Regions from separate parts of the Pseudactinotalea sp. Z1732 genome, predicted to be linked through region 2. Evidence: predicted binding sites of a transcription regulator. Region 2 holds the regulator's gene; the other holds the start of a gene.
The links. The regulator LexA, encoded in region 2, represses DNA repair genes until DNA is damaged. The targets are predictions, from matches to a motif close to TCGAACANNTGTTCGA.

Region 1: the regulator LexA is predicted to act here: its motif matches at 11,753-11,768, upstream of ACPL7H_RS01360 (DUF222 domain-containing protein).

What each region holds. Positions count from the first base shown of each region.
Region 1 is NZ_JBMPQC010000001.1:268,841-284,365, forward strand. Features, by position in the region: gene ACPL7H_RS01305 (phytoene/squalene synthase family protein) at 1-467, opposite strand, end outside; gene ACPL7H_RS01310 (polyprenyl synthetase family protein) at 467-1,663, opposite strand; gene ACPL7H_RS01315 (tryptophan-rich sensory protein) at 1,660-2,244, opposite strand; gene ACPL7H_RS01320 (hypothetical protein) at 2,192-2,446, opposite strand; gene ACPL7H_RS01325 (MMPL family transporter) at 2,443-4,629, opposite strand; gene ACPL7H_RS01330 (MarR family winged helix-turn-helix transcriptional regulator) at 4,844-5,338, shown strand; gene ACPL7H_RS01335 (M13 family metallopeptidase) at 5,380-7,413, shown strand; gene ACPL7H_RS01340 (SRPBCC family protein) at 7,493-7,936, shown strand; gene ACPL7H_RS01345 (winged helix DNA-binding domain-containing protein) at 7,971-9,104, opposite strand; gene ACPL7H_RS01350 (PQQ-dependent sugar dehydrogenase) at 9,245-10,468, shown strand; gene ACPL7H_RS01355 (LLM class flavin-dependent oxidoreductase) at 10,556-11,422, opposite strand; gene ACPL7H_RS01360 (DUF222 domain-containing protein) at 11,783-13,189, shown strand; gene ACPL7H_RS01365 (RNA polymerase sigma factor) at 13,212-14,471, opposite strand; gene ACPL7H_RS01370 (YciI family protein) at 14,475-14,831, opposite strand; gene ACPL7H_RS01375 (LLM class flavin-dependent oxidoreductase) at 15,055-15,525, opposite strand, start outside.
Region 2 is NZ_JBMPQC010000006.1:64,634-80,158, forward strand. Features, by position in the region: gene ACPL7H_RS12310 (transglutaminaseTgpA domain-containing protein) at 1-1,584, shown strand, start outside; gene ACPL7H_RS12315 (DUF3040 domain-containing protein) at 1,592-1,978, opposite strand; gene dinB (DNA polymerase IV) at 2,075-3,328, opposite strand; gene ACPL7H_RS12325 (SAV_6107 family HEPN domain-containing protein) at 3,325-3,729, opposite strand; gene ACPL7H_RS12330 (spermidine synthase) at 3,832-4,788, shown strand; gene ACPL7H_RS12335 (cold-shock protein) at 4,858-5,061, opposite strand; gene ACPL7H_RS12340 (proteasome assembly chaperone family protein) at 5,326-6,252, opposite strand; gene ACPL7H_RS12345 (HelD family protein) at 6,451-8,703, shown strand; gene serA (phosphoglycerate dehydrogenase) at 8,747-9,958, shown strand; gene ACPL7H_RS12355 (DUF5302 domain-containing protein) at 9,991-10,188, opposite strand; gene nrdR (transcriptional regulator NrdR) at 10,296-10,766, opposite strand; gene ACPL7H_RS12365 (LysM peptidoglycan-binding domain-containing protein) at 10,863-11,258, opposite strand; gene lexA (transcriptional repressor LexA) at 11,761-12,498, shown strand; gene ACPL7H_RS12375 (metallophosphoesterase family protein) at 12,476-14,152, opposite strand; gene ACPL7H_RS12380 (ATP-dependent DNA helicase) at 14,149-15,525, opposite strand, start outside.

The DNA.
Region 1 (15,525 bases), on a different contig from region 2:
AACACCCGCAGGCACATCAACCCCACCACCTCGGCCGATCCGTGCACATACTCGGCGAAACTGGTCTCATCGTGCTCGCTGGTGGTCAGATCAGTGCGCATGGAGGCGAAGAACGGGGTGATCAGTTCGGGCCCGATGCCGTACCGCCGTGCCGTGCGGGCGAACGCGTGCACGACCAGGTTAGCGCTCCGGGGACCGCCGCACGCCCGCCGGGTCTCGGCCTCCAGTGCGTCCAGGAGTACGCGGCGATCAGGACCGGGCCAGTCGGGGTCGGGGTCATCGACGATCTCGTCGGCGAGCCGCACCAGGGCGTAGATGTTGCGCACATGCTCACGGTCAGGCTGAGGCAGCATCCGGCAGGCCCACCCGAACGAGGTGGAATAGGACTGGATCAGCACCGCAGCGCTGCGACTGGCCACCACGTCGTAGGTGCCGGTAGCGGCGGCGTGCGAACGGGTCCGAGCCATTACGCGGCTCGCTCGGTGATCAGGCGCACCCAGCCCTGCAGCAACGGGCCGATCGGCAGATCGGCCACTCGCGCACGGGCTTCGGCCGCCAGGTTCTGCGCCAGCTCCTCCACGTAGGCCCGCGACCCGGACTGCTCCAGCAGGGCGCGCACCTGGGCGGCGGCGTCGGGGGACGCTGACCCCAGGTATGGCCGGATCCTCGGCCAGAAGGTGGTGGTCCGGGCATGGGCGATCAGGGGAGTGCACTTGCCCCCGCGCAGATCCGTCAGGACGCTCTTGCCGATGGTGGCCTCGTCCCCGAACATGCCATCGAGGTCATCGTGCAACTGGTACGTCACCCCGAGCAGACGCCCGAACTCCACCAAGGGCGGCTCATACTCTTCGACCCCGGCGAGGACGGATGCCAACTGCAGGGGCAGTTCGAAGGAGTACACCGCCGTCTTCTGATACTCCATGTCGACCGCGTCGGCGATCTCGGCATCGGCGTCCATACTCAACCGCACGTCGGTCAGTTCACCGGCAGCACTCAGGTGCAGGGCGCGGTCGAGCAGGTCCAGCATCCGCGCCACGGTCGGCTGGGATGCTCCGCAGAGCGCCAGCACCCGGACCGCCCCGGTGAGTGCGAGATCGCCGGCGAGGATGGCGGCGGTCTCGCCATAATGGGTAGCCCGGTCATGGTCATACCCACGCGCCCTGGAGTCGTCGGCGAAGATCCCCGTCACGTTCGGCCGACCGCGCCGCACGGTGTCCCCGTCGATGACGTCGTCGTGGATCACCAGGGCGCTATGCAGCAACTCCAGGGCAGCGCCGACCTCGGCGGCGGCGCGTTCATCGTCGCCGCCCAGGGCCAGATAGACACTGTGGAACAGGGCTGGTCGTAACCCCTTCCCACCGGAGGCCACGTCGGCCAGCGCGGACCACAACTGCTGGTGATCCGGCCCGGCGGCGTGTCGCGCCCCGGCATCGAAGAACCGGGCCAAAGCGGTCTTGGTCGCCGATCCCGCGGCCGCCGCGGCCGCGGCGACATCGCCGTCGTCCGCGGTGCAGGCGGTGTGGGCATCAGCGCCGGTGCCTTGGTCATCGGCGCAGTCGTTCTGCGCGCCGGCCGGACGGAGACCGGCGCCGGGCTCACCCGCAGGGCCGGACCCGGCTCCGGTCTGGGCGTCCACGTCGGTGGCCGGCACCGAGGCGGTCATGTCGGTGCCCGTTCCGCCCGCAGCCTCAGTCCGAGAGTGCTCAGGGCCACCACGGCGGCGGCCACACCGGCTACCACCGCAACGCCCATGGAGTAGGGCTCGTCCGTGCGAGCAACAGCGATCCAGGCCAGTCCCCAGGTCAACGTCGCCGCCACCGCGAGCCGGCCCCGGCCGACCACGGCGAGAACCACCCCGATGGCGGCCACCACCACCAGGACCGCCACCGCCCACACCTCGGGGTAGCCGCCCCCGGTGAATCCGGCACCCGCGAGCGCGGCCGCGATGTTGGCGCAGGTGGCCACGCTCACCCAGCCCAGGTAGAGACCCACGGTTCCGTCGGCCACCACGGCCTCCACCGTGCTCCTCGGGCGGGCGCTGAGCAGTTTGGCGTAGGTCCGGGCCAGCACCACCAACAGGACCGCGATCACCACAACGCTGACCCAGATCAGGTCTGCCTGGACGGACAGGATCCAGGCCGCGTTCAGCAGCAACGAGAGCGCAACCCACCAGCCGATCCCACGCGGATCGCTACTGTCCCACCACTGCCACAGCGTGTAGGCGCCCAGCGCGATGTAGATCAACGTCCACACCGAGAAGGCCGGTGAGGCCGGTGCCAGATGGGTGGCGTCGGTCGGACAGCAGCCCGCCGGCAGCCTCGGAGATCGGTGTGCCACCGAAGACTCCGACCCCGATCATCGACCCCACCAGGCAGATCACGTAACTGACGGTGACGCCGATCCGGCGCACCAGATGGGCCGAAGATCCGTGGGCGGTACGACTCATCCGCTACTCCCCTGCAGGGCCGGCTTCCTCTCCGAGCGCTCCCGTGCCTCATCGCGGGGAATCCGGGATCCCCACGGCCACCAGGTGGCGCGACCGACGTCATACACAATGCCTGAAACCAACAGGCTGCGCACGATGAACGTATCGATCAGGACACCCACCGCGACGATGAAGGCCAACTGGACCAGGAACAACAACGGGATCACCACCAGGGCGCTGAAGGTGGCCGCGAGCACCACGCCGGCGGAGGTGATCACCCCGCCGGTCATCGTCAGCCCGCGGCGGACCCCGGCCCTGGTGCCGTGGGTCAGGGACTCCTCCCGCACCCGGGTCATCAGGAAGATCGAGTAGTCGATGCTCAGGGCGACCAGGAAGATGAACCCGTACAGGGGCACCGACGCATCCGCTCCGGGGAAGTCGAAGACGTGGTTGAAGAAGATCGCGGCGAGACCCATCGTGGCGGCAAAGGAGAGCACGTTCGCGGCCAGGATCAGCAGCGGTGCCACGATCGAACGCAGCAGCATCACCAGCATCACGAAGATCACAGCCAGTACCAGCGGCACGATGGTGCGGATGTCCTGCGACGCGGTCTCCTGGGTGTCCAGCCGTTCCGCGGCCGCCCCTCCCACGAGTGCGCTTTCGTCGACCTGCTGCACCTCGCTGCGCACCTGGCCCGCCACCTTGGTGGCTTCCTGGCTCTCCGCGGTAGCGGTCGTGGACGCCTCGATCCGGACCAGGCCGTCCACCACCACCGCGTCGCCGTCGTCGTCGGTGAGGACGTCGGCTTCACCGATGCCTTCCACCGAGCGCACCTGCTCCAGCACGTCCTCGGCGTTGTCCTGTTCGACGAGGACGAGAACGGGATCGACCTGACCGGCGTCGAAGTGCTCGGCCAGCACCTGCTCGCCGGTGACGGACTCGACGTCCTCGAGGAACACGTCCGCCTCCCCGGTGCCCTCGGCCTGCAACGTGGGCAGGAACGCGGCGAGACCGAGCAGCACCACGGCGGTGCCGGCCCAGATCACGCGCGGGCGGCGGGACACCAGTGCCGCCACCCGGCCCCACAGCCCTGCACCTCTGTCCACGGCGGCCAGGGCGTCGGGGGTGAACGCGGGGGTCTTCGGCCAGAAGATGCCACGGGAGCGACGCCCACCGATCAGCAGGATGGCCGGCAGCAGGGTCAGCGCGCCGAGCATGGCCGCGGCGATCCCGATCGCGCCCACCGGGCCGAGGCTGGCGTTGGAACTCAGGTCGGACAGCAGCAGACACAACAACCCGGCGATCACGGTGCCGGCGCTGGCCACGATCGGGGGTACCGAAGCCTTCCACGCGATGCGCATCGCCGCTGCCGGCTCGGCATTGCGGGTCAGTTCCTCCCGGTACCGGGCCACCACCAGCAGTGCGTAGTCGGTGGCCGCCCCGATCACCAGGATCGCCAGAATGCCCTGACTCTGCCCGTTCAGCACCAGCAGGCCGGACTCGGCCAGTGGCTTGACCACCAGCGCCGACCCGGCCAGCGCGAACACCGAGGTGATCAGCACGGCGAAGGGAAGGATCGGAGAGCGGTAGACCAGCACCAGGATGATGAATACCACCACGAGGGCCACCACCAGCAACACGCCGTCGATCCCGGCGAAGGCACCCACAAGGTCGACCACGAAACCCGCTGGGCCGGTCACCCAGGCCTGCAGGCCTTCGTCCGGCAGGGTCTCGGCTGCCATGGTGCGCAATTCCTGCACCACGACCTCACTGACCCGGTCCCCGGAGCCGGAGAACAGTTCGTCGGCCTCGTCCTCGGCGATCGGGACCGGCAACAGCAGCGCCTCGCCGTCCTCGGCGGGCACCACGACGACCTGTCCATCCACGTAGTCACCCAGGGCCGCCCCGCCGGGCAGTTCCCGCTCCGGGATCGCCTCCGCCAGTTCCTGGGCGGCGGCCATCTGCTCCTCGGTGATCTCGCCGCCGCCGTCGTCCGGGATCGCTACGAGCAGCGCCGGGAGGGTCTCGTTGTCGATGAACTCGGTAGCGAGTTCGCCGGCGCGGGTGGACTCCGCGGACTCCGGCAGGAAGGAGGCCTGGTCGTTCTCCTGGACCTGGGACAGGTTGCCCTGGGCTATGCCGCCAAAGGCGCCGATGGCGAGCCAGGCGCCGAGGACGACGACGAGAGTGAGTGCGCGCAGCACCGCTGAGCGGGTACTTTTGCCCCGATGCCGGGCACTCCCCGTTCGATTACTAAGCATGCTTAGTAATATCGTTCCTGGACAGGTACCGTGCAAGTCATGGCGACAAGTCCTTTCGTGACGTCGCCCACATCACCAGCCCGCCAGGACGCCGGCGGGCCGGGACCAGCCAGGATCGAGACGTGAGGCGAGTGAGCGGCACAGAGGTGATCGGAACGTGAGCGGTCAGGAGTCGGTACCGACAGGCGCCTCGGAGCACACCGCGGCCTACTCCTCCCCCGAGTCGTGGCCCACCGGGCGGTTGCTGTCCGCTGCGGCCCGCAGGGTCGAGCGCCGGTGGGATGAGTACCTCGCGCACTGGCACCTCACGCACGCCTCGGTCCCGGTGCTGGCCGTGCTGGTGCGCGGAGCGCTGTCCCAGCGTGAGATCGCCGCCCAGATGCACGTCACCGAACAAACGCTGGGCCGCGTGCTGCCGGGGTTGGAGCGCCACGGCTATCTCACCCGGGAACCACACCGGATGGATCGGCGCCGGCGCTTGGCGACCTTGACCCAGAAGGGCCGGGAGGCGCTGGAAGCACTGCAGGACACTCAGGCGGTGGAGAGCCTGATCGGGAAGAGCCTGGACCCGGCCGAGATCGCGCAACTGCGTGAACTGCTGATGAAGATGCTGACCGATCTGCCCCTGCCCGAGCAGCGTGACCGGGTCTGATCCGGCGTCACCGAACCCTCAAATCCACGTATCGTCCAGGCATGACGACAAACCAGTTCGACACCACCGCCACCACCACGCCGTTCGAGCGCGCGATGGATACCTCGGTGCGACCGCAGGACGACCTGTACGGCTTCATCAACGGCACCTATGTCCGCGAGCACGAGATCCCCGCCGACCGCGCCCGCGACGGCGCCTTCATGGTGCTGCGCGACCTGTCCGAGGCGCGCGTGCGGGAGATCATCACCGCGGCGGCCGACACGCAGGCCGGCGAGGACACCGACGAGGACACCGCCTCCGGTGAGGCCGCCCAGTTCGGCGGGCTGTACTCCTCGTTCATGAGCACCGAACGGATCGAGGCGCTCGGAACCGCCCCGCTGCGGGCAGACCTGGAACTGTTCACCGCCGCCACCGATTCCGAGGCACTGGCGCGAGCGATGGGTGCACTCAAGGCCACCGGCATCACCGGGGCGATCCGGCTGGGCATCGACACCGACCTCAACAACCCCGACCGCTACATCGTCATGCTGTCGCAGGCCGGCCTGGGACTGCCCGATGAGTCCTACTACCGCGAGGAGACCCACGCACCGGTGCGCAGCGCCTACGTGGCCCACGTGGCCACCATGCTGGAGTTGTCCGGGCTGGTCACCGCCGAGGAGGCCGCCGGTGCCGCGCAGCGCGTGATGGACGTGGAGACCCGGCTGGCCGCCGGGCACTGGGACCGGGTCAAGACGCGGGAGGCTCACCTGCTGAACAACCCGCGCACCTGGAACCAGATCGTCGAGTCCGCCCCCGGCTTCCCGTGGGAGACGTGGCGAACCGCCCTGGGCTTTCCCGAGGATGCCCTTGCCGAGACCATCGTCGGGATGCCGTCCTACCTCACCCACCTGGGCACGGTGTGGGAGGAGACCGACGTCAGTTCCCTGCGGCTGTGGCTGCTGTGGCACGTCGTCTCCAGCCGGGCTCCCTACCTGCCTGCCGCCTTCGTGGAGGAGAACTTCGACTTCTACGGTCGTACCCTCACCGGCGCCGAGGAGCTCCGCGAACGCTGGAAGCGGGGCGTGGCGCTGGTCGAGGGCGCGATGGGTGAGGCCGTGGGCAAGGTGTACGTCGAGCGTCACTTCCCGCCCGCGCACAAGGCTGCGATGCAGGAGCTCGTGGCGAACCTGATCGAGGCCTACCGACAGTCCATCGCCGAGTTGGACTGGATGAGCGAGGAGACCAAGGCGCGGGCCCTGGAGAAGTTGGACGGCTTCACCCCGAAGATCGGCTACCCGGACTCCTGGCGCGACTACGCCCGGCTGGAGATCGACCCGACCGACCTGCTCGGCAACGTGCGGCGCGCGCAGCGCTTCGAAACCGATCGCAACACGGCGAAGCTCGGCAAGCCGGTCGACCGCGACGAGTGGTTCATGCCGCCGCAGATGGTCAACGCCTACTACCACCCGACCAGGAACGAGATCGTCTTCCCGGCCGCGATCCTGCAGCCACCGTTCTTCGATCCCGAGGCCGATATCGCCTGGAACTACGGCGGCATCGGCGCGGTGATCGGCCATGAGATCGGGCACGGTTTCGACGACCAGGGCAGCAAGTACGACGGCACCGGCCGGCTGCGGAACTGGTGGACGGAGCAGGACCGCACCGAGTTCGACAAGCGCACCCGGGCACTCATCTCCCAGTACGACGAGTTCTCCCCGGCGCAGCTGGACGGCACCCACCACGTGAACGGGGCTCTGACGGTCGGGGAGAACATCGGTGACCTGGGCGGATTGTCGATCGCGATCAAGGCCTACGAGATCGCGCTGCGCAAGGCGGGCCGCTCCGGTCTCGACGATGCACCGGTGATCGACGGGCTGACCGGTCTGCAGCGCGTGTTCTACTCCTGGGGCCGGATCTGGCAGCAGAAGGCCCGCGATGCCGAGGTCATCCGGCTGCTGTCGATCGACCCGCACTCCCCCAACGAGTTCCGCTGCAACGGCGTGGTACGCAACCTGGACACCTTCGCCCGGGCCTTCGACGTCCAACCCGGGGACGCGCTCTACCTGCCACCCGAGGAGCGGGTGCGGATCTGGTGACCACCAGCGGTCCGCCAAGTGGCGGGGCCTCTCCCGCGTTGTTATGAAAGGAAGCACCGCACACAACTAGGAGGACGAGATCGAAGAGTCCATCGAGGTCGACGTACCGGTTTCTGTCGCGTACAACCAGTGGACCCAGTTCGAGGACTTCCCCCACTTCATGGATGGGGTCGACTCGATCACCCAGGTCACCGACACCAAGAACCACTGGGTCGTCACCGTTGGTGGGACCACGCGGGAGTTCGACACCGAGATCACCGAGCAGCACCCGGACGAGCGGATCGCCTGGCGCACGGTGGACAGCGAGCCCTACCACGCCGGTGTCGTCACGTTCCACAAGTTGAGCGAGACCACCACCCGGGTGATGATCCAGCTCGAGTGGAAGCCGCAGGACGCCAAGGAGAAGGCTGGCGCTGCTGTCGGGGCCGACGACCGTCAGGTCAAGGCCGACGCGAAGCGGTTCAAGGAGTTCATCGAGAAGCGCGGCACCGCCACCGGTAGCTGGCGCGGCGACGTGGACTGACCGGGCGCGGCGAGCGAGCACCCCGCCCGGGGATTCACTCGCCGAAGACCCGCACCTGCTCCGCGGGCAGTTTCGCCCACCAGTTCCGGTAGCGGCCGTAGACCACCGGATCGCGGTCGGCGACGAAGTCCGCGAGCGCAACCGCCTCCTGTTCGATGCCGGCCCAGTCGGCCTCGGACAGGGGGTGGAACGTCGTGACCTCCACGGCGCCGTCCACCGCGCGCCAGACCCCCGCCACCTGTCCGTCCACCAGCACAGCCGGCAGCGTGTCGCCGTTGCGGCGGATCACATGCCCGCGGTACTCGGGCGGGATGATGCGTGAGCGGTCGGAGTAGGCCAGTAGCACCGAGTCCCACATCGGCAGCAGTCGTGGCGGGGCGGGCGTGTCCTCCTCGGGCAGTGGCGCGCCCTCCACGTCCAGCAACTCCACCCCGTCCGGGCCCTGGCGCCCGATGAGTTCATCCGTCATCGTCTCGACCACCCGCCGCGCCCGTGTCACCTGGATCAGCGCGTACTGCGCTACGTCATGCACCCGCGCCGGACCGAAGGACTGCAGGTAGCGGCGCACCAGATGCTGGGCGGCCTCATCCGGATCGGCCGACGACGACGGATGCGGGCTGGCCACGTAGGCCGGCCTGGCGCCGAACGACCACGGCCCTCCGGTAGGGGTGTGCACGATCGGGGCGTAATGGCGTAGCGCCCACCACAGTTGCGGGTGGGCGAGGTCGGCGGCCACCTGCTCCCCGGTGCGCGGCTCGGCGAGCAACTCGCCCAGGTGACCGGCGACGTCGTCGGCCATCTGCGGGGTGAGCCCCTCGCCGGTGAACCGCGCATCGCCCAGCCGCGCCCCGCGCAAGGTCGGTTGCATCGCGCGGTGCAGCAACGGGTAGTCCTCGGCGTGCACCGCGTGCAGCGTGATGCGCATCAGCGTGGCCTTGACGATGCGGTGCGAGGTGAAGGCGGTGTCGAGATCCGCGGGGTCGAAGTCAGCCAACCGGTTCCACAGGGCGAGGTAGGGCGAGGGGGCCGATTGGGACTGGACCGCGGTGATGGCGCGGACTCCCTCGGCCACGTCCAGGGGTGCCCGGCGCAGCAGCAACTGGCGGGCCAGGGTCGCCCGGTTCAGCGCCCGGGCGGTCAGGTGCTTGTCCGGGCGCGCGTGGTCCATACGGGTACGGTAGCGCCGACCACCCACACCCGGGCTGAGCAACGGTGGCGACCCGCACGACTGCGCTCGCCCGAGCCTCGTGGCTTCTGTTGCGGTGCGAACAGGCACTGTTAGCGTCGAGAAGTATGCGCTGCGCACTCATGGTCACGGGAGTTGCACTGCTGCTCGCCGGGTGCGCTGCGGACGATCCGGACACGCCTGAGGATCCGGCCACCACTGCGGAGCCGCAGACCACTGAGGAGCAAGAGGACACGGCCCACGTCGAGGAGCCGGCCGACGGCGAGGAGTCGGCCGACGGCGAGGAGTCACCGGGGGCGGAGGATACCCGCGACGACGACGACGCAGCGGTGGCGGAGTTCGAGGCCGTGGAGCACGATCAGTTCGAGAACCCGTGGGCGCTGGAGTTCCTGCCGGGCACCGACCTGCTGCTCGTGACCGAGCGCACCGGCGCCGTGCAGATACGAGATCAGGAGTCCGGTGAGGTCAGGCCGGTCAGCGGCGTGCCCGAGGTCGTCCCCGCGGGGCAAGGCGGTATGCACGACGTCATCGTCGGCCCGGACTTCGAGCGGGACCAGATCATCTACCTCAGCTGGGTGCGCGTCGCCGACGGCGGTAGCCAGGGGGTGGTCGGACGGGCACACCTCGACGCTGACCGCGCCGCCCTGGAGGATCTCGAGGTGATCTGGGAACAGGACCCGGCGTCCGGCAACGGCCACTTCGCGCTCCGGATGGTGGTCCTCGACGACTCCCTGTACATCACCTCCGGGGACCGGCAGGAGCTGCAACCCGCTCAGGACATGGGCACCAACCTCGGCACCATCGTGCGCCTGACGCTGGAGGGTGATCCTGCCCCCGGCAACCCCTTCGCCGATGACGGCGGCGTCGCGGCGCAGTTCTGGACCACCGGGCACCGCAACCCGCTGGGCATCGACCTGGACTCTCAGGGCAACCTCTGGTCCTCGGAGATGGGGCCGGCCGGCGGCGATGAACTGAACCTGATCGTCAAGGGCGCCAACTATGGCTGGCCGGAGGTGTCGATGGGTGAGCACTACGACGGCACCGCGATCCCCGATCACGCCGAGGGCGATGGCTTCGAGGCACCGAAGGCCTACTGGGTGCCGGCGATCTCGCCCGGGAACCTGATGATCTATGCCGGCGACCTGTTCACCGGATGGGCCGACAGCGCGCTGCTGGGCGGCCTCTCGGGGGAGAACCTGGTGCGTGTGGAGTTGGACGGCGAGAACGCCGAGCAGGTGGATGAGTGGGAGATGGGTGATCGGATCCGCGCCCTGGCCGAGGCTCCCGATGGCGCGATCTGGCTCGCCACCGACGGTGGCGAGCTGATGGAGTTGCGCCCGGACTAGAGCCGCTCAGCAGGCACGAGCGCACCGCCGGTTCTCCGGCTGTGGCCTCGGTGAGTCGACTGGCGCCGCTCAGTTGACTGGCCCCGCTCAGTCGATGAGGCGGGCGACCTCCCCGGTGGCACGGAGGAACGCGTGCAGGTCGGGCTCACCGTCCACGGGCGAGAGGATGACCGCGTCGGCACCGGCTTCGGCGAAGCGTCGCACCGCGGCCGCCACGTCGTCGGGCTCGCCCCACACGCCCCGGTTGTCGTCGGTGCCGGCCTCGCCCAGCGCGGCGGCAACCCGCTCCCGGGCGCCGTCGCCGAAGGCGGTGTCGACGTAGGCCACCACCACCGCATCGCCGTCACGTCCGGCGGCGGTGCGCCCGTCGGCAATCAGGCGGGCCCGCTCACCCACCTCGGCGACGGAGAGTCCGGAGACGAGGACCGCACCGTCGGCGACCTCCCCGGTCAGTGCCAACGTCTTGGGTCCCACGCCTGCGGCGTAGACGGGTGGTGCGGCCTCCAACGGCCACTCGAGCCGCACCTTGCCGAGGGTGACGTAGCGGCCGGCCACGGTCACCTCCTCCCCGGCCAGCAACGACCGCAGCACCGTGATGTACTCGCGCATGAGCGTCAGCGGGGAGGCAGCGTGCGCGCCGGCCTGTTTCATCCACGGGAGCACGCCGTGGCCCAGGCCGGGGTAGAACCGGCCGGGAAAGGTCCGCTCGATCGTCGCGATCTCCATCGCGGTCACCGCCACGTTGCGCAGCGGGATCGGTGCGATCCCCAGGCCGATCCGCAGGCGCTCGGTCCACGCCAGGGCGGCGGCGACCGAGGCGTAGGCCGACTCACGGAAGCAGTCCTCCCAGAGCCAGAGCTCGGGAACGCCGGCGGCTTCGGCGGCCTCGACCGCCCCTCGCAGCGCCTCGGGTGGATTGTGGTGCGGGTTGAATATCGCGCCGACCCGAGTCATCGCACACCCCCCTGCGGGCGCGCCGGTGCGCGCTGGTCGATCTCGGCGCCGAAGGGCGGGGGATTCGTCGAATTGGCCATGGTTCGAGTCTCCCACGGGCGCGCCGGGTAGCGGGCGCTCACTGCCACGCCCTGCAGTCGCTCATGTCGCGGGCCGCAGACGCCCGGCCGTCGGACCTGTACTCACCCACGCACTCACCCAGAAGACCCCACTGCCACGCCCTGTAGGCGCCCGCCCCCCCGGCCACCGCCGCCATGACCCGCAGGCACCAACCGTTACCTACCATCAGGCACCAGTGCCATGTGACACGAATCGGAGTAAACCGTTGACTCGAACGGGCGTTCTAGGTAGTGTAGGTTCATGGCCGTACACCCGCTCCCGAGCATCTCCCCGACCCAGGAGGTGCACGCCGCGCTGGATGGGTTGTCGCGGCTGGATCCGGGCGGGCTCAGCGCTGCCGGGCAGAGCCAGTTGCTGGTAGACCTGAGGCGGATCGAGTCGCGGGTTCGGGCCTACAAGCTCAAGGTGCTCAACGCGGCGGAGAAGGCCAACACCGCGCGCAAGTCCGGTCATGCCGATACCGCCTCCTGGGCGGCCAAGCACACCAACGACGACGGTCGGGACACCAGCCGCCAGACCAAACTCGCCACCCGCCTCAGCGACCGCGGCCCCACCCAACGCGCACTCGACGACGGGGACATCTCCCCCGACCACGCCGAGATCATCGTGGGAGCAGGCGAAAAACTCCCCGACGGGCTGACCACCACCGAGCGGGCCCGGGTCGAAGAAGACCTGGTCGACAAAGCCAAGCACATGCCGCCTTCGGTGTTGCGCCAGCGAGCACGGCGACAGTTGGAAGCGCTGAAGAAGGACCGGGAGAGCATCGACGCCCACGAAGATGGCCAGATCGCCGATGAAGAGCAACAGGCCCGCGCTCACACCCGGTTGACCATCCGGGACAACCACGACGGCACCGTCACCGGCCACTTCACCCTGCCTGTCTTCCACGGCCACCTGCTGCGCAAGATCATCCACACGATGACCGCACCACGCCGCACGAGCCGCAGCGACAGCAACGGCGCAGGTGGCGCTGCTGGCGCTGGCGCTGCTGGCGCTGGCGGTGCTGGCGGTGCTGGAGGACACTTTGGGGGGAGAAACGGCGCAGACGCGAGTGGTTCCCAGGGCAGCGGCGGGGCCGGCAGCGTCGTGGAGGATCTGTCCGGGCTTCCCGATCCGGGCCGGGTGGCCCAGGGCCGGCGCACCGACTGGGCCAACGCCCACGGCCTGGCCCTGGCAGAACTGATCGAACACCTACCCACCGACCACCTCAGCCCGAAGACCGCCGCCACGATCGTCGTCACCCTCGACGAGCAGGTGCTCCGCGGACGCATCGCTGCGGCCGGACTGGACACCGGAGAGAAGATCTCCGCCGCCCGAGCGCGGCAACTGGCCTGCAACTCCGGCCTGGTGCCCCTCGTGCTGGGCGGTCAATCCCAGCCACTGGACCTCGGGCGCGGCAACCGACTCTTCACCGAAAGCCAACGCACCGCCCTAGCCACCCAGCACACCGCGTGTGCCGCGCACGGATGCCAACGGCCCTACGCCTGGTGCGAACTCCACCACGCCATCCCCTGGTCCGAGCACGGACCCACCAACCTCGACAATGCCGTCCCCCTGTGCCACCGCCACCACCGAATGGCACACGACGACGACTACCACCACACCCGAACTCCCGCCGGCGAGTACGCATTCACCATGCGCCACTAGGCGCACCATGCGTAGTGGCACGTCATGCTCTGCTCACCAGGACTAGCCGGGCCCGGATGTGGTCTCGCTCGGCGCCGTCGGGACAGGCCTCGATCGCCTCGAGGTATGCCTGACGAGCGGCCTCGGCCTGTCCACCGCGGTGCAGCAACTCGGCGCGCACGAGCGCCACACGATGATGGCCGGGCAGTTCGTCGGCGGCGGCACGCAGAATCGCCAGGCCGGCCATCGCCCCCGATGCCTCGCCCACCGCGACAGCACGGTTGAGCCGCACGATCGGTGATCCGGTGAGTGCCTCCAGTCGGGTGTAGGCGCGCACGATTCCCGCCCAGTCGGTGTCAGCAGCGCGGGTGGCCGTCGCGTGGAAGGCCGCGATCAGGGCCTGCAGGCGCAACTCCTCCGCCAGGCCATCGGTCGGGGACAGGGCGGTGAGCCGGTCCAAGCCCGCCGCGATCTCGGCGCCGTGCCACCGGGACCGGTCCTGATCAGCCAGGCGCACTAGGGCACCCTCCGGACTGACCCGCGCATCGCGGCGGGCGTGCTGCAACCGCACCAGCGCGACCAGGGCCTCCAGCACCGGACGGCCGGGCAGCAGGTCAGTAGCCAGATCGGCGAGCCGTACCACCTCCCCTGCCTGCTGCGCACGGACAACGTCGTGGCCGCCTCCGGGCGCATATCCGGCGGTGAATGCCAGGTAGATCGCCCGGGCCACGTCATCGAGCCGATCCGGCCAGACGTTTCGGTCGGGGATCGCGAACGCGATCCCGCTGCCGGCCAGACGCTTCTTCGCGCGGGTCAGCCGTGCCGCCATCGTGGCTGACGGCACCAGGAACAACCGTGCGATCTCGGCAGTGGGCACACCGAGCACGAACCGAAGCGCGAGCGCCGGGCGGACCTCCTCGGCCAGGGCCGGGTGGGTAGCCATGAACAGCAGCGGCAGGCGCTCATCGACGGCCGAAGCGACCGTGGCAGACGACGTTACCCCTCCCGGAGCGGCCGCATCCTCCGGGCCGGGCTGCACGTCGTCGTCGGCTATCAGGTGGGCTTTGCTCCGGATGGTGCGCTCATGCCGCAGCGCATCGAGCACCCGGCGATGGGCGGTGGTACGCAGCCACCCGGGCGGGTTGTGCGGCACGCCGGCTGCGGGCCACTGGGAAGCGGCCTGCGCGAAGGCCTCTGCGAGCGCGTCCTCGACGAGGTCGGCGCGATTGAATCGCGCCATCAGGTGGCCCAGCAGCAGGCCCCAATGGCTGTGCCAGAGGTCGTCGAGGACGCGCTGCGGCACGGGTCAGTACGGGTCCACGACCGGTGAGATCTGGATGTCATACGGCGGGAGGTGGCCGAGCAGTTCCACCAGGACGTCCAGGTCCGGTGCCTCGATCAGGAAGAACCCGCCCAAGCCCTCCAGGGCCTCGGCATAGGGGCCCTCGGTGAGCGTGACGGCGCCGGCTCGGGTGCGCATCACGGTGGCGTCGGCTTGGCCGTCCGAGAGAGCCTCCCCGGCGAGGATTTCCACGCCCACGCGAGCGCCGCACGCCTCGTCGAACTCGCCGAACCTGCCCATCAACGCGCCCTGCTCCTCCGGGCTCAAGGTGTCCCACGCGGGCACGTCACCGTCGCCGATCAGCATCACTAGGTACTTCATCATCGTCCTTTCGATGGTGACGGCGATGGTGCCGTCACCATCATGTCGCGCGAGGACAGCAGAAATCGACAGTCCGGCAAAGATTCGCGGCCGAGGTCACCGATCTGGTCGCCCCGCGGGGCCGCTCCGACGCCCCTGTTGCCGGGGCTATAGCACGTGCGTCGTGAACCGGCGCAGACGAGGTCGCGTGCGGGCCGGGTGGGACCCGGCGGAGGCGGGCGGCTCAGCGCTCGGCAGCCACCAATTCCCGCACCGCCGGGGCCACCTCGTGAGCGAACGCCTCGGTGGTGGCCGAATCATCGGAAGCCAGGAAGTACCCGGTGATGCCGTGCCTCAGGGTCATCTCGGTCAGTTCCTTGGCCCACTGATCCGGCGGACCCTGCAGGAAACCTCCCGACTGGGCGGCGAACCTGCCCCCGATGTTCAAGAACCTCCGGACCGCTGCCGGTTCGCGCCCGGCTGCCGCAGCGCCGTCGTCGATGTTCATGTTCATCCGGACCAGGTCCTCGGCGCCGTTCTTCAGGTACTGCCACGAGGGGATCCACCCGTCGGCCACCCGGCCGGTCATCCGCAGGATTCGTGGGCCGTACGCCCCGATCCAAATACCCACGTCATGGGCGGGGGCCGGGCCACGCTTGGCGCCATCGACCTGGTAGTGCTTGCCCTCGACCACGAAACGCCCGCGTTCGGAGGC
Region 2 (15,525 bases):
GCGGAACAGCGTGCGCGTCACGGCGCATGGAGATCAGCCGCCGGTGCCGCCGCGCTCACCGTCGTGGTGGCTCTGATCGCCGCCCCTGCGGTCCTGCTCATTCCCACGTCCACCTGGCAGTGGTCCGAATCCGGGGGCACCAGCGCCACGCGGCTCGATCTGGGCCTTGACGTCAGTGACCATCTGGATCGGGGCGCCGACGAGCTGCTCTACTCCTACCGGGCGAGCGACCCCGAGAACCTCGGACCGCTGCATGCCTACACCCTCACCGAGTTCACCGGGCAGCGTTGGCTGCGCGGCACCGAACCCCGCGAGACCGAGCCGGTGCAGAATCAAGTGCTGTGGCCGAGCCCGATCGAGGCCGACCGGCCCGACCAGCGGCTGCAGATGAACGTGCTGGACCTGGCCCAGGACCGGCTGCTGCTGCCCGACCAGCCGCGCCGGCTCTCGATCGAGGGCGAATGGGCCTACGACGGCGACTCCGATGAGGTGATCGGCTCCGGCTCGACGCCGCTGGAGTACGAGGCGGAGATCTTCGAGGTGGATCTGGATCCGGCGGACCTCAACGCCGTGGAGTTGGTCGAGGACCCCGAGGTCGACCCCCTCACCCTGCACGTACCCGACACCGGTCACGCCGATCAGATCCGAGCGCTGACGCAACGGGTCGTCGATACTGCCGGTGCCCGGACCCAATATGAGCAGGCGGTGGCCATCCAGGACTTCCTGCGGTTCGACAGCCAGTTCACCTACGACGTCGAGGTGGACCCGGCCCGGACCTCCGATGCGGTCTGGGACTTCCTCGGCAGCGGCCGTGGCTACTGCGTCCAGTTCGCCACCGCGATGGTGGTGATGGCCCGCACGCTGGACATCCCGGCCCGGATGGCGGTGGGGTTCCTGCCCGGGGAAGAGTCCGATCAGGACGACACCGTCGAGGTCAGCGGCCACCGGGCGCACACCTGGCCGCAGGTGTACTTCGACGGCGTGGGCTGGGTCCGGTTCGAGCCCACCCCACCGGGGCGCACCGGCGCTCCGCCGGAGTGGGCCACCGGGGTGCCCGAGGGCGCCGAATCGCCCGAGGAGGAGTTCCCCACCGGTACCGCGGCCCCACAGACCCCGGAGGAACCGGCCGACGCCGCAACTCCGCAGACGACTCCGGAATCGATCGGCGGTGCCTCCGATCAGCCCTCCCACTGGCGCTGGCTCGCGCTGGCCATCCCGGTCGGCTTGATCGGCGGCGTGCTGGCGTGGCAGTACCGTCAGCGCCGCGGGTCTGACGTGGAGCGTTCCTGGGCACGGGTGCGCCGGGCCGCCACCGGTATCGCACCGGAGTCCGCTCACCCCGGAGAGACCCCCCGAGGGCTACGGGCGCGGGTGGGGCTGACCGGCCAGCCCGGGCAGGCCCTGGCGGAACTGGTGGGGGCGGTGGAGCGCCACCGCTATGCACCACCCGGGCGGCAGGCGCCGAGCGGCAAGCAGGTGCATCAGTGGCGCAGACAGGTACTGGAGGAGATCCGCCGACAGCATCCGCGCAGCAAGTGGCGCCGCAGGGTCATGCACGAGGTGAACACCCGGGACCGGGTGTGACCGGACTTCAGGGTTCGCGTCGGCGGCGGTCCCAGCGCTCTTCGAGTTTGTCCATGAACCCGGAATCACGCGGCGCGGTCTTGCCGCTGCCGCCCCCTCGGATCGGGTGCACGTTCGAGGCGTCACCGTCGGGCTGACCCTTCGGGCGCGACATCGCCACCAGCACACCGGCGAACATGAGAAGGAAGCCGACGGCACTCAGCCAGAGATGCCCGCCGGCCAGACCACCCACCAGGGCGGCCAGACCACCGAGCAGGCCCACGATCCCCAAGCCGATCTGCAGGGGTTTGCGGCCGGCACGTCCGGAGATGGTGTCGGCGAGTTTGGGATCGTCGGAGCGCAACTGTTGCTCCAACTCCTCCAGTACGCGCTGCTCGTACTCGGAGAGAGGCACGGTACCTCCCAGGGCGGTTGACGGGTACCCCGACGAGGGGTCTGGTACCTAGGATAAGTGCCCGGAGCCAATAGTGGTAGCCGAAGCGGAGCGAAGCTACCCAGATGTGGCATCTCTAACGTCCGGCGAGCCTCCCGGACGCACGAGAGTGGCCGCTCGGACCGCGCCGCGCCCGTATCGAGCGGTGATGGAATCCATTGCCCGTTCGGCATCGCGGCGGCCCGGTCCGGGCCCGGCCAGGGTGCCCTGGACGGCGGTGGTGGCCGCCGGACTGAGGGCCTCACACCGCACGCCCAGCAACCGCACGCCGCCGGCGGGCAGGGCGACCCCGGCCAGCAGTTCCCGGGCGGTGGCGTAAACGGCCTGCGCCACATCGGTGGGCTCCGACAGCGCCCGGGAACGGGACAGGGTGGTGAAGTCGGCGAACCGTACCTTGATCGACACCGACGCGGTGACGGTGCCCGCCGCCCGTAACCGCATCGCGCAACGGTGCGCCTGGTCCAACAGGACCGCGTTCAATTCCTCGGTGCGGGAGAGGTTGACCGCAAAGGTCTGCTCGTGTCCGATCGACTTCTCCTGCCGCTGTGGCTGCACCGGGCGCGGGTCGCGGCCCCAGGACAGGTCCAGCAGGCGCTGTCCGGCTGCCACTCCGAGCAGGCGGTGCAGGGTCGGTGCGGGCGTGTGCGCAAGGTCGGAGACGGTGTGGATGGCCATCGAGGCCAGCCGTTCCGCGGTGCGCTCACCCACCCCCCACAATGCCCCCACGGGCAGCGCATGCAGGAACGGGACGGTGGCCTCGGCAGGGATCAACAGCATCCCGTCCGGCTTGGCGTGACTGGAGGCCAGTTTCGCCACGAACTTGGTGCCCGCAACTCCCACGGAGGCATCCACGAACAGCTCGGTGCGGATGCGCTCGCGGATCTGCTGCGCGATCTGTGTCGGTGAGCCCAGTCGCCGGCGCGCTCCGGAGACGTCCAGGAACGCCTCATCGATGCTGACCTGTTCCAGCACCGGGGTGATCTCGCCCAGGACCTGAAGGACCGCGAGGGAGACCTCCCGGTAGCGCTCGTGCCGGGGCTCCAGCACCACCGCGTGCGGGCAGATTGCCCGCGCCCGCGCCATCGGCATCGCCGAGTGCACCCCGAATTCCCGCGCTTCGTAGGTCGCCGACACCACCACGCCACGATGGCGGCCACCGACGATGACCGCCTTGCCACGCAGGTCGGGCCGCTCGATCAACTCCACCGCGGCGAAGAAGGCATCCATGTCCACGTGCAGGATGGGCGCTCCGGAGTCGTCGTCGCCCCAGTCCCTCCCGGCCGCCGCCGCCGACCGCGCCGAACGACTCACGAGGCCATCGCCGGAAGGTGCGTGGGCTCGCGCGCCGTCCGCACCGCCTCGCTCACGATCGCGACGAACTCCACTGCGGCCTGCTCGGTGCGCGCCACCTGCGCGGCCTCGAGGGCCGGCGCACGCCCCGTCTCGATCGCCGCCCGGATCGGCGCGCCGGAGGCGAACAGCGCCGCCCACGGTACCCAGACCTCGTCCAACTCGGCGATCTGTTCCCAGACGCTGCGCACCGCGCGCCGCCTGCCGGCCGAGGCCGGGTGCAGGGCGAGCAACGCCGCCCCGGCGCGCAGCGCCGCCATATGGGCGTGCAGGAAATTCTCCTGCCCCTCGGCCCGCCCCGAGAGTTGATCGAGTTCGGCATGGGCTCGCCGAAGCAACCGCTCAGGTACCGCACCGCCCATCATCGACTCCCTTCCCGCACTACCATTATCGAACGCTCGTTCGAAGTTGTCAAGGGCCTACCGCGTTCGGTCCCACCCGGGTCGCGGGGTACCGTTCCCTGCATGGCTCGGCGCAAGACACGCTCGGTGGCGCCGTCGGTCGCGGCGCTTCCACAGGGTCCGATCCCCACCACGTATGCCACCGTAGAACTGACCCCTGACACCGAGGATCCGAACGGTGTGCTGCTGCTGTTGGACGGGGTGCAGAGTTCCCACCTGTACCTGGACGACCCCACCCGGCTGATGTTCGAGTACATGCAGCAGATGCAGGTGGTGCTGACCCATCGATTCGGCCCGGAGGAACCGCTGAACGTGGTGCACCTGGGCGGTGCCGGATGTGCGCTCCCGCGGGCGATGGCCGCACTCTGGCCCGACTCGCGTCACCTGGTCGCGGAGATCGACGCCAAACTCGCTGAGTACGTGCGCACGTGGTTCGACCTGCCGCGCGCCCCGCGACTGCGGATCCGCGTGGCCGATGCTCGCGCGACCATCGCCTCGTTGCGCAGCGGCGGCGGCGACGCCGTGATCCGGGACACGTTCGCCGCCGGCGCCGTCCCACCACACCTGCGTACCGTGGAGTTCACCGAACTGGTGGCCGATCGGCTCAACCAGGCCGGGTGCTACCTGCTGAACCTGGCAGACAACCCCCCGCTGCCGGTGGCTCGGCGCGAAGCGGCCACCCTCGCCGAGGTGTTCGCCCACACCGCCGTGATCGCCGAGCCCGGCGTACTGCGCGGGCGTCGCTACGGCAACGTCGTCATCCTCGGCGCCAACCGCCCCTGGCCCACCGCTGAGTTGAACCGGTCGTTGCGCACCCTCGCCCCCACCGCGCGAGTACTGCACGGCCGCGACCTGCGGGACTTCATCGGCACCGCCCAGGTGTTCCGCGATCCTGTCGAGTCCGATCAGTGGCGCGCCGGGGAGGAGCCGACCCAAGCCTCCGAGTCCGCCGAGCAGCGGATGCTGAGCATGCTGCCCGACACCCGCGAGGATCCGGACGGGCTGATCAGCCTGCCCTAGCGAGGTGCCGGAAAAGCCACGAGCCCGGCCGGCGCAACTGCGCCGACCGGGCTCGTGGGAGGTCTGGAATCAGACCATGCGGACGCTCTCCGCCTGCGGACCCTTGGGGCCCTGGGTGATCTCGAACTCAACCCGCTGCGCCTCTTCGAGGGAGCGGTAGCCGTCCGACTCGATGGCCGAGTAGTGAACGAAGACGTCGTCTCCGCCACCGTCCTGGGCAATGAATCCATAGCCCTTCTCAGCGTTGAACCACTTGACGGTTCCCTGTGCCATGTTGTGCTTGTCCTTCCGGGGACGTTGGTGGGGCAAGCCGTGTGCCGGCCCCGTCTTGCCACATGCTTCGCCCCACGCCTATCTCATCCCCGACCAAGTGGTACCTGGCCCGGAATGTTGGGATTGCGCACAGGAGTGCCCACCCGGGTCGAACGTAAGTGAAACTGTAACAAGGCCAGCATGTCATGCTCTGCCGCAGAAGCGCTACCGCAACACCCGCCGAGTCCGGCTAGTGGACTATCCAGGGTTGCTGGACGGACCCGCTCAGCCCTTGTCGTTGTCCTGGCCGGCCAGGTACTGGGAGAAGCGGGCGGCGATCTCATCGGCGCTGGGGACCTCCTCCGCCTCCACCACCGGTGTGCCCAACGCCTCGTCCCCGGTGGCCTCGGCGAAGGAGTCGAACTGTTCTTCCAGCGCCCGGACCACCGCGCCAACCTCCTCGGAGGCACCGACCTGCCGGTCGATTTCGGTCTGGATCCGCACGCCGTCGGCTTCCAGGTCACCGATCGGGAGCCCGAGACCGGTCACCCGGGTGATCTGGCGCACCAGTTCGGCGGCGGCCTGCGGATAGTCGGACTGAGCGAGGTAGTGCGGGACGTGCGCGGCGAACCCGAGGGCGTCGTGGCCGCGCCCACCCAGGCGGAACTCCAGTAGTGCCGACGCCGAACCCGGTACTCGCACCGAACTGATGTAGTTGGGGTAATCGGCCACCAACTCGGGCCGCGTCCCGTGGGCGGTCACGGTGATCGGGCGGGTGTGGGGTACCCCCATCGGGATCCCGTGCACTCCGACGGTGGTGCGCACACCGAACTCCTCGATCAGGCCGGTGATCGCGTCGATGAACAGTTCCCACTTCAGGTCCGGCTCCAGCCCGTGCAGCAGCAGCATCGCCTGACCCTCGTCGTCCCGCAGCAGGTCCAGCGTCAGGACCGGCTCGTCATAGGTGGTCCAGGCCCCGTCCTCGTACGTCATCACCGGCCGGCGGGAGCGGTAGTCCAGCAGCGCATCGACATCGAAGGTCGCCACCCGGCGGGTGCTGAGTTTGGCGGTGAGGTGCTCGGCGAGCAGCGCTCCGGCGTGTCCGGCGTCGATCGAGCCCTGCAAGGCGTGCACCAGCACCGCGACCTCGCCCTCGGGCAGGTCGGTTACCTCGGTCTCGCGGGTGTACAAATCGCGCGGATCAGCAGCCATGGACGTCCTTTCCTCGTTCACCCCATACTCAACGCTTCCTGCGGTGGTCACATTCCAGCCGGCTCCGCACCGGCAGCAGGGGTGCACCACACCCCAGGGTAGAGGCATAATGAACGGTCGCCCGGTTCCCCAAGCCTTCCGAGCCGCTGGAGCCCCGGCGTACCGGCCACGATCACCGCAGCGGAGTACCAACCTATTGTGACCAGCCCTGAAGTCGGCCCACGCAACGCCCTGGAGGTCGAGCAGTCCTACGTCGACCTCGTTTACGCCCGCCTGGACGAACTACGCGCGGGCGCCCGGAAGCGGTTGGCCAAGATACGCCGTGAGGGACCCAGCGGATCACCGCAGAACCGGTCCGAAAGGGATGCCTTCGCGACCATGTACGAGGACCGGGTGGCCGCGCTGGACGCGGTCGAGGACCGCCTGGTGTTCGGACGGCTGGACCTGCGCGACGGCGATCGGCGCTACGTGGGCCGGATCGGCATCTCCGACGCCGAGCACTCCCCCGTGCTCACCGACTGGCGGGCACCGGCGGCACGTGCCTTCTACCAGGCCACCGCGCACGCTCCCGGGGACGTGACGCTGCGCCGGCACCTGCAAACCAGGCATCGCCAGGTGGTGGCGATCGAGGACGACGTTCTCGACCTCGATGCACTTGACCCGGACACCCAGGTGGAACTGGCCGGCGAGGGTGCGCTGATGGCCGCGCTGAAGGCCTCCCGCACCGGACGGATGGGTGACATCGTCGCCACGATCCAGGCCGAGCAGGATGCGATCATCCGCTCCGACCTGGGCGGGGTATTGGTGGTCCAGGGCGGCCCGGGCACCGGCAAGACCGCTGTGGCCCTGCACCGGGCGGCCTATCTGCTGTACTCCCACCGGGAACGCCTGGAACGCTCCGGCGTGCTGCTCATCGGCCCGAGCCGGGTGTTCCTGCGCTATATCGAACAGGTGCTGCCAGCCCTGGGCGAGACCGGGGTGGTCTCCTCGACGCTGGGTGATCTGATTCCTGGGATCAGCGCCACCGCCACCGAGGAACCGCGGGTGGCCAGGATCAAGGGGCGCCGCGCATGGGCCGGGATCATCTCCCGGGCGGTCAGGGCCAAGCAGCGGGTGCTGGGGCCCCAGGAACTCAAGGTGGGATCGGTGGTGCTGCAGTTGCGGCCGGATGAGGTGCGGGAGGCTCAGGCCCGCGCCCGACGGTCCGGGCACCCGCACAACCGGGCCCGGGTCACGTTCGTCCGCGCGATGCTGACCGCACTGGCTACCCAGTACCTGGAGCAGATCGGCGGCGCCGGGGAGGATCCGGCCGAGGTGGTCGAGGAGATCCGCAGTGCCCGGGACGTGCGGGTGGCGTTGAACCTGTGCTGGCTGCCACTGACGGCTACCGGCCTGGTGGCCGAGTTGTTCGCCAAACCCCACAAACTCGAAGCCGTGGCCGGACGGATGCCGGCGGCCGACCGCGAGGCCCTGGTGCGGCCGGTCGGGTCGGAGTGGACGACGGCGGACATCCCCCTGATCGACGAGGCCGCCGAGCTCATCGGTTCCGATGACGAGACCGAGCGCGCCCAGGCGCGCATGGAGGCCGCGCGCCGGGAGCAGGAGGTCGCCTACGCCCGGGAGGTTCTCGCCTCGGTCGGTAGCAGTGACGATCCCGTCACTGCCCGCGATCTGGTGTCGGCGGAGACCTTCGCGGGACGGTTCGCTGAGTCGGGGCCACAGTTGACCACCGCCGAGCGCGCCTACCGGGACCGGTCCTGGACCTACGGGCACATCGTGATCGATGAGGCACAGGAGCTCTCGGAGATGGCCTGGCGGGCGCTGCTGCGGCGCTGCCCCAGCCGGTCAATGACGGTGGTCGGCGACGTCGCACAGACCTCCTCCCCCGCCGGTACCCGCGAGTGGTCCCAGCGCCTGGACACGATGCTCCGCCGGGACTGGCGGGTCGCCGAACTGACTGTGAACTACCGCACGCCGGCCTCGGTGATGCGGGCGGCCCGGGCTGCTGTGACCGCCGCCGATCCGAAGCACCCGCCGGCACCCCTGCAATCGGCCCGCGAGGTCCCCGACGCACTGGTCCTGACCGCAGCGGACAGCCTCGGTGAGACCGTGGCGGCGGTGCTGGAGGACGAAGTGGCCGCCGTGGGCGACGGCACCGTGGCCGTCATCACCGCGACAGCCCGCCAGGATGAACTGAGCAGGATGCTGGACATCCCGGCCGGACCGGTGGACCTGGCCGCCCAAGTGGTGCTGCTGGATCCGGCCGGGGCCAAGGGACTGGAGTTCGATCGAGTGATCGTGGCCGAGCCCGCGGCGATCCTGGCCGAGGGCGAGCCCGCGGATCTCTACGTGGCGATGACGCGGCCCACCCAGCGTCTGCACGTGGTGCACGCCGAGGAACTGCCGGCCGGTTTCGCAGCCGCACTGGACCAGCCGATGTCCGACAGGTGAGACGCCTGGCTACCGGCGAGGAAGAAGAAGGACGATGAGCACCGTGGTCAAGGCACTGCTCCTGGAGAACATCCATCCCCTGGCACTCGATCTACTCGAGGGATCCGGCGCGGACGTCTCCACCGTGCCCGGTTCCCTGGACGAGGACGAACTGATCGAGGCCCTGGCAGGTGTGTCCGTCCTGGGCATCCGGTCCAAGACCAACGTCACCGAACGCGTCCTGTCGCGGAGTCCGGACCTACAGGCGATCGGCGCCTTCTGCATCGGCACCAACCAGATCGATCTGGATGCCGCCGTCCACCACGGGGTGGCCGCCTTCAACGCCCCGTTCTCCAACACCCGCTCGGTCGTGGAACTGGCCCTGGCCGAGATCATCGCGCTCACCAGGCGGTTGACCGAGAAGGACAAGTCACTGCACGCGGGCCTGTGGGACAAGTCCGCCAACGGTGCGCACGAGGTGCGTGGGCGCACGCTGGGCATCGTGGGGTACGGCAACATCGGCACCCAACTCTCCGTCGTCGCCGAGGCCCTGGGGATGCGGGTGGTCTTCTACGACAACGCCGAGAAACTCGCCCTCGGCAACGCCCGCCGCATGCCGGATCTGGACTCCCTGCTGGAGGTCTCCGATGTGGTCACCCTGCATGTCGACGGCCGGGCCGGGAACGCCGGGATGTTCGGGCCGGCGCAGTTCGCCAGGATGAAGCACGGTGCCATCTTCCTCAACCTCTCCCGCGGGTTCCTGGTGGACTACGCCCACCTGCGCGATGCGATCAGGGCCGGGGATCTGGCCGGCGCCGCGGTGGATGTCTTCCCCGACGAGCCCAAGCGCAACGGCGACCCGTTCGAATCCGAACTGCGTGGGCTGCCCAACGTGATCCTGACCCCGCACGTGGGCGGATCCACCGAGGAGGCGCAGCAGGACATCGGGGTGTTCGTGGCCGGAAAACTCCGCGACTACATGCGCTCGGGCTCCACGGCCCTGAGCGTGAACCTGCCCAGGCTCACGTTGGACACGCCCGGGCCGGGTCGCCAGCGCATCGCCCACTTGCACCGGAACGTGCCCGGCGTGCTGGCCGCGGTGAACCAGGCGTTGTCCTCCGGTGGTGCGAACATCGATTCCCAGATGCTCGCCACCACCGGTGACGTGGGTTACTCGGTGACCGACATCAGCGGCACCCTGCCGCGGCAGGCAAGGGACCACCTTCGTGAGATCGAGGGCACCATCAGTGTCCGCGAGCTCAACGGGTCGGTCTAGGCACGCTTCGGACCGGGCGCCGAGCGAGGAACTCAGCCGGTCTTACGCGGCCGGAATGTCCGCTTGGGCTCGCCGACCACCTCCGGCCCGTTCACCGAACCGGTGTTCCGGACTCCATCTGCGGTGGGGTGGTCACCCGCGTTCTTGCGATCGAGCGCCTCGCGCATCTTCGCCTTGGCATCGGCCATCAGCCGATCGGGGCCTTCGGATCCGTTCTTCTTCGATGACATCAACAGTCCTCCCTGAACTCACCACGGACCGGGACCGGGGTGGCTCATCCGCAACCTTGCCGGGTCCGGCGCGAACACGCCAGCGGATAAACCCCGGCCATGCACCCTCAGGCGTACTGCTCCGAGGCAGGATTGCGGTCCAACTTCAGCGCGGTGATCGCGGCCTCGAAGTCCTCGAGGGAGGTGAAGTTCTGGTAGACGCTGGCAAAGCGCAGGTACGCCACCTCGTCCAGCGCCCGCAGCGGCCCCAAGGTCGCCAATCCGACCTCGTGGGAGTCGATCTCGGCCACGCCGGTGGCGCGGATGGACTCCTCCACCTGCTGGGCCAGCAGCGCCAGGTCATCGGCGGAGACCGGGCGACCCTGACACGCCTTGCTCACACCGGCCACGACCTTCTCCCGGCTGAACGGCTCCATCGCCCCCGATCGCTTGATCACCGTGAGGCTGGTGCTCTCCACCGTGGTGAAGCGGCGCGAACACTCGGGACAGTGCCGGCGGCGGCGGATACTGCCGCCGTCGTCGGCGGTGCGGGAGTCCACCACCCGCGAGTCGGGGTTACGGCAGTACGGACAATGCATCGGCGCGTCCCTTCCCGGCTTGGTGACGGCGTGCTCGGTGCACACACAATGCCACATCTGGCTACCGGTGTGGGACGTCGCCCTCCAGCGGGTTCCTCAGCCCTGCGGGACGCTCAACTCCTGGCCGGCGTGCACGGTGGAGCGCTCCAGCCCGTTCATGCCGCGGATGGTCTCCACCACCTGGCGCACGTCCTGCCCCGGATCGGCGATCTCACTCGCGATCACCCACAGGCTCTCGCCCGGCTGGACCACCACGGTGGAGACCTCTGCCGGCGTCTGCGCCTCTGGCGCCAGCAGGGTGCCGAGCCCGCCGCCCACGGCGATCGCCAGCGCGAAGCCAAGCGCGACCAGCACCCGCCGTCCGCGGGTGGTCAGCCGCAGGGGGGCGTGTTCGCGCGCCCTGGCCGGGCGCACCGGCGCCGCCGGACGAACCGGTACCGCCGGGCGAACCGGAGCCGTCGGGCGAACCGGTGCCGTCACCAGGGGCGTCACGGGACGGGTCCGGCCGCCCGAGCCCTCGGTCTGCTGGGGTACGAGGGCCCGCGGCACGTCGCTCTGCGGCGTAGCCTTCGGGGCCTCCGGGGCCGGAGCCGCTCCGGGCGCCGAGAAGACTGCGGGAACCGGGAGGTGACAGGTCGAGTTACGTGCAGGGCCGGCGTGCCAGCAGGGGCGCGTCCGCGACCGCCGCAGGGCGGCCCGCCGGGTCGAGGGGCTGGGGTGGATCGCCAGTGCACTCATCGGATTACTCCTCGGGCCACGTCCGGGACCGGCAACCGACCGACCCTCGAACTGATGTTCTGCGAACACATGTATGGACAGTAACACAGCCGTTCGATAGCGTCGACACGCCAGTCGAACAGATGTTTCCTGTTCGGCGCCGTAACGCCTAGGCTTAGGAACGTCATGGGGAACACCCCACCACCGACCCCTGACATCGCGGTGACGGGACCATGGCAGAGCCGCTCGCAACCGCACCGAACCGCAGGAGGACACGATGGCCGAGGGACCCAAGGACACCAGCCGGCAGCACCCGGACCAGACCGGCCACTCCCCCGGTCTGACCGCCCGGCAACAGCGGATCATGGACTCGATCCGCACCAACATCGAGACCAAGGGGTACCCGCCGACGATGCGCGAGATCGGCACCGCCGTGGGCCTGGCCAGCCCGTCATCGGTGAAGTACCAGCTCCAGGTCCTGGAGGAAAAGGGGTACCTGCGCCGGGACCCGATCTCCACCCGCGCGATCGAGATCCTGGATCCCCACGGCACGGCGCCGGCGCAAGAGAGCCCGGCACCGGCTTCGGCCCGCGGCCCGAAACAGTTCTTCAGCACCGACTCCGATGAGCAGGTGGACGCCTCGCCCAGTTACGTCCCGGTGGTCGGGCGGATCGCGGCGGGCGGCCCGGTGCTGGCCGAGCAGTCGGTGGAGGACGTCTTCCCGCTGCCGCGCCAATTGGTCGGCGACGGCGACCTGTTCCTGCTCAAGGTCACCGGCGACTCGATGATCGACGCCGCGATCTGCGACGGCGACTTCGTCGTGGTGCGTCAGCAGCCGGTGGCCGAGAACGGTGAGATCGTCGCGGCGATGATCGACGGTGAGGCCACGGTCAAGACGCTCAAGCGCACCGAGGGCGAGGTCTGGCTGATGCCGGCCAACTCCGCCTACTCCCCGATCGAGGGATCCGACGCCCAGATCCTGGGCCGGGTGGTCAGCGTCCTGCGCTCGGTGTGACCCGCCCGTCCGGTCCGATCCGCAGGCACACCTCGTCGTCGTAGGTGCGTCGCTCGATCCGGAGCACCCGGTACTGCGAGTCCAGGACCGGGAAGGCGTGGATCGGTTGCAGCGTCAACCGCGCTCCGGTCCCGGTGCGCTCGAGGTTGATGTCCAGGTAGCCGTAGTGCTTGCCACCCTCACGCAGCACCGGGTTGCCGTCGCCGGCCACCTCCCAGCGCTCCGGAGCGTCCTGGTCGGCCGTCCAGGCCCGGTGCGGGTTGTACCGCAGGAGCTCCCCATCACCCCCTCGCAGTTCGCCACCCAGGCTGTCCCCGGCCACACCGACGTCGTAGTAGAGCACCCCGGGTGAGCCTTCGTCGCCGTCGGGCACCACCGAGCGCTCGAACAGTTCACTGTGCCCGCAGAGCACCGCGGCCACGCCGAATTCACTGAACATCCGATGGAACCTGCGCATCGGGGTTCCGCCCTGACCGGTAGAGAACTCGTGATCCATCGGTAGGCCGTGCGCACCGCTGGAGTAGGGCACGTGGTGGAACTGGACCAGGATGATCCGGCCCTGCGCCCGGGCGTCGGCCAGATTCTCTTCGGCCCAGCGCCACTGCGGCCTGCCGGGGGCGATGTCGTTCAGGTCCGTGCCACCGGCGGCGGTGTACTCCGTTGCGGTGAAGTGGTCCTGGGTATCGGTGCCCGGGCCCCGGTAGGCCCGCCCGGTGAGGGGCCGGACGTAACGGGACCGATGGTCGTCGGGCTCCCCGTTCGAGGAGTCCAGCGTCAGGATCGTGAGTGGTCCGTGGTCGAGGCGGTAGTAGCCCCGGCCCCGCGACCCGTCCGGGCCCGGGAAGTGGGCGTGGTACTTGGCCCGGGCCCGCACCACCGGGGAACGGTCCGACGGCGTGCCGTACCGGCCGTTGCGGGCGCCGAAGTTCTCCCAGTTTCCCAGCGCAGGCAGGAGCGGTGCCCGCGAGAGCAGGCCCGAGGGGGCGTTGATCGTGAAGAACTCATCCCAGGCGGGCTGGTATCCCCCGCCGCCGACCAGGTCACCGGGATGCAGGATGAGGTCCGCCTCCTCCTGGGCGATCATGCTCACCACCGCCCGGTAGCCCTCCGCCTTGGTGAGCGGGTAGCGCAGCACGGGCCGGCCGGCGGTGTGCTCCGCCACGCCGAAGGCCTCCCGCCACAAGCCGTGCGGGTCGGGACGGGACTCCCCGCCGGGGCCGGCCGGCCAGGAGCGATGCGTCACCCGCCCGGCCGGAGCGGTCTCGGAGTCCGACAGCGCCACCAGGTGGATCTGCTGCCAGGACCCGTCGGTGGGAGCGGTGCGGAAGGCGGCACGGTACTGCTCGCCATCCTGGGCGACCGCGTAGGTGTACCGCGTGTGTGGCCGCAAGCCGGTCAGGACGACGACGTGGCGGACGTTCCCGTCCGGGTACAGCCAGGAGCCGGGCGCCAGACCCTCGATGTGCTCGGTGCGCTCGGCCTCGGTAGGGCTCAGCACGTCGAGGGCCTCGGGTCGGGACGTGACCGGCCCGGGCGCGCCCGGGCCGGTCACAACGACTTCTCCGGGTTCATCGGTGTGGGAGAACCAGATGATCGTCATGCCGGTGCTGCTCGGTGCGTGCAGGTAGGGCCGGACGCGGAAACCGGACGTCATGCCGGTGCGTCCCCGCCACCGGACAGCCTGCGCAGCGCGGCCCGGACCAGGTCACCGTCGGTGGTGGGCCACAGCGGCGGGAGCGACTTGGCCAGGAAACTGCCGTAGCGCGCCGTTCGCAGCCGGGGGTCGAGCACGGCCACCACGCCACGATCGGCCACCCCACGCACCAGCCGGCCCGCGCCCTGAGCCAGTAGCAGAGCCGCGTGGCTGGCAGCCACCGCCATGAAGCCGTTGCCACCTCCGGCAGCCACCACCTCCTGGCGCGCCTGGCGGATCGGGTCATCGGGGCGCGGGAACGGGATCCGGTCGATGACCACCAACTGGCATGCCTCCCCCGGCACGTCCACGCCCTGCCACAGCGACAATGTGCCGAACAGGGAGGTGGCGGGTTCGGCGGAGAACCGGCGCACCAGGGCCGGGATCGAGTCCTCGCCCTGTAACAGGATCTCGGTGTCCAGCCGCTCCCGCAGCGCCTCGGCCGCAGCCTGCGCACCGCGTCGGGAGGAGAACAGCCCGAGGGTGCGCCCGCCGGCGGCCTCGATCAGTCCGGCGAGTTCGTCCAGGGCCTCCTGGGCCGTGCCGTCGCGGCCCGGCGGCGGCAGGTGCGAGGCCACGTAGAGGATGCCCTGCTTGCCGTAGTCGAACGGGGAGGACACCTGCACGGCCCGGTGGGGCCCGAAGCCCATCCCGACGCTGCGCACGGCGTGGTCGAAGGTACCACCGAGGGCGAGGGTGGCCGAGGTGAGCACCGCGGCCCGCTCGGCGAAGAGCTCGGAGGCGATCGGGCCGGCCACGTCCAGCGGTGCGATCTTCAGCCGCGAACCCTCCCCCGGTGCGCGCCCGCGCTCGCACCAGAGCACGTCGATCCGCTCCGCCACACTGTCGGAAAGCAGGCGTTCGGCGATCTCGAACAGCACCAGCAGCGCCGACGTCGCCATGGCTCGGCCACCGGCTTCCTCGGCCTTGCCCTGGCCCTGGGTCTGCTCGGTGCGCACCGCCGTCATCGCCTCACGGCACGCCTCGGCGATGGAGCGCACCGTGGGCACCAGTTCGGCCGGCAGGCCCTGGGGCAGGCGGCCCTCGGGCACCAGACCAAGGTTGGTGCGCAGATGGGTGGCGGCATCCTCCAGGGCGGAGAGCGCGATCCCGGCGTGACGGCGGGCGAGCCGGGCGGTGCGTTCCACGGACGCGGCGGACAACTCCACCGTGGCCTGGGCGGTGACCCGGTCGGCGAGTTCATGCGCCTCGTCCACGATGAGCACCTGGTGTTCGGGCAGCACCTTCGGGGAACCCGAGGCGGCGATCCCCAGCATCGCGTGGTTGGTCACCACCAGGTCCGCCTCACGGGCGGCGCGGCGGGCGTGTTCGGG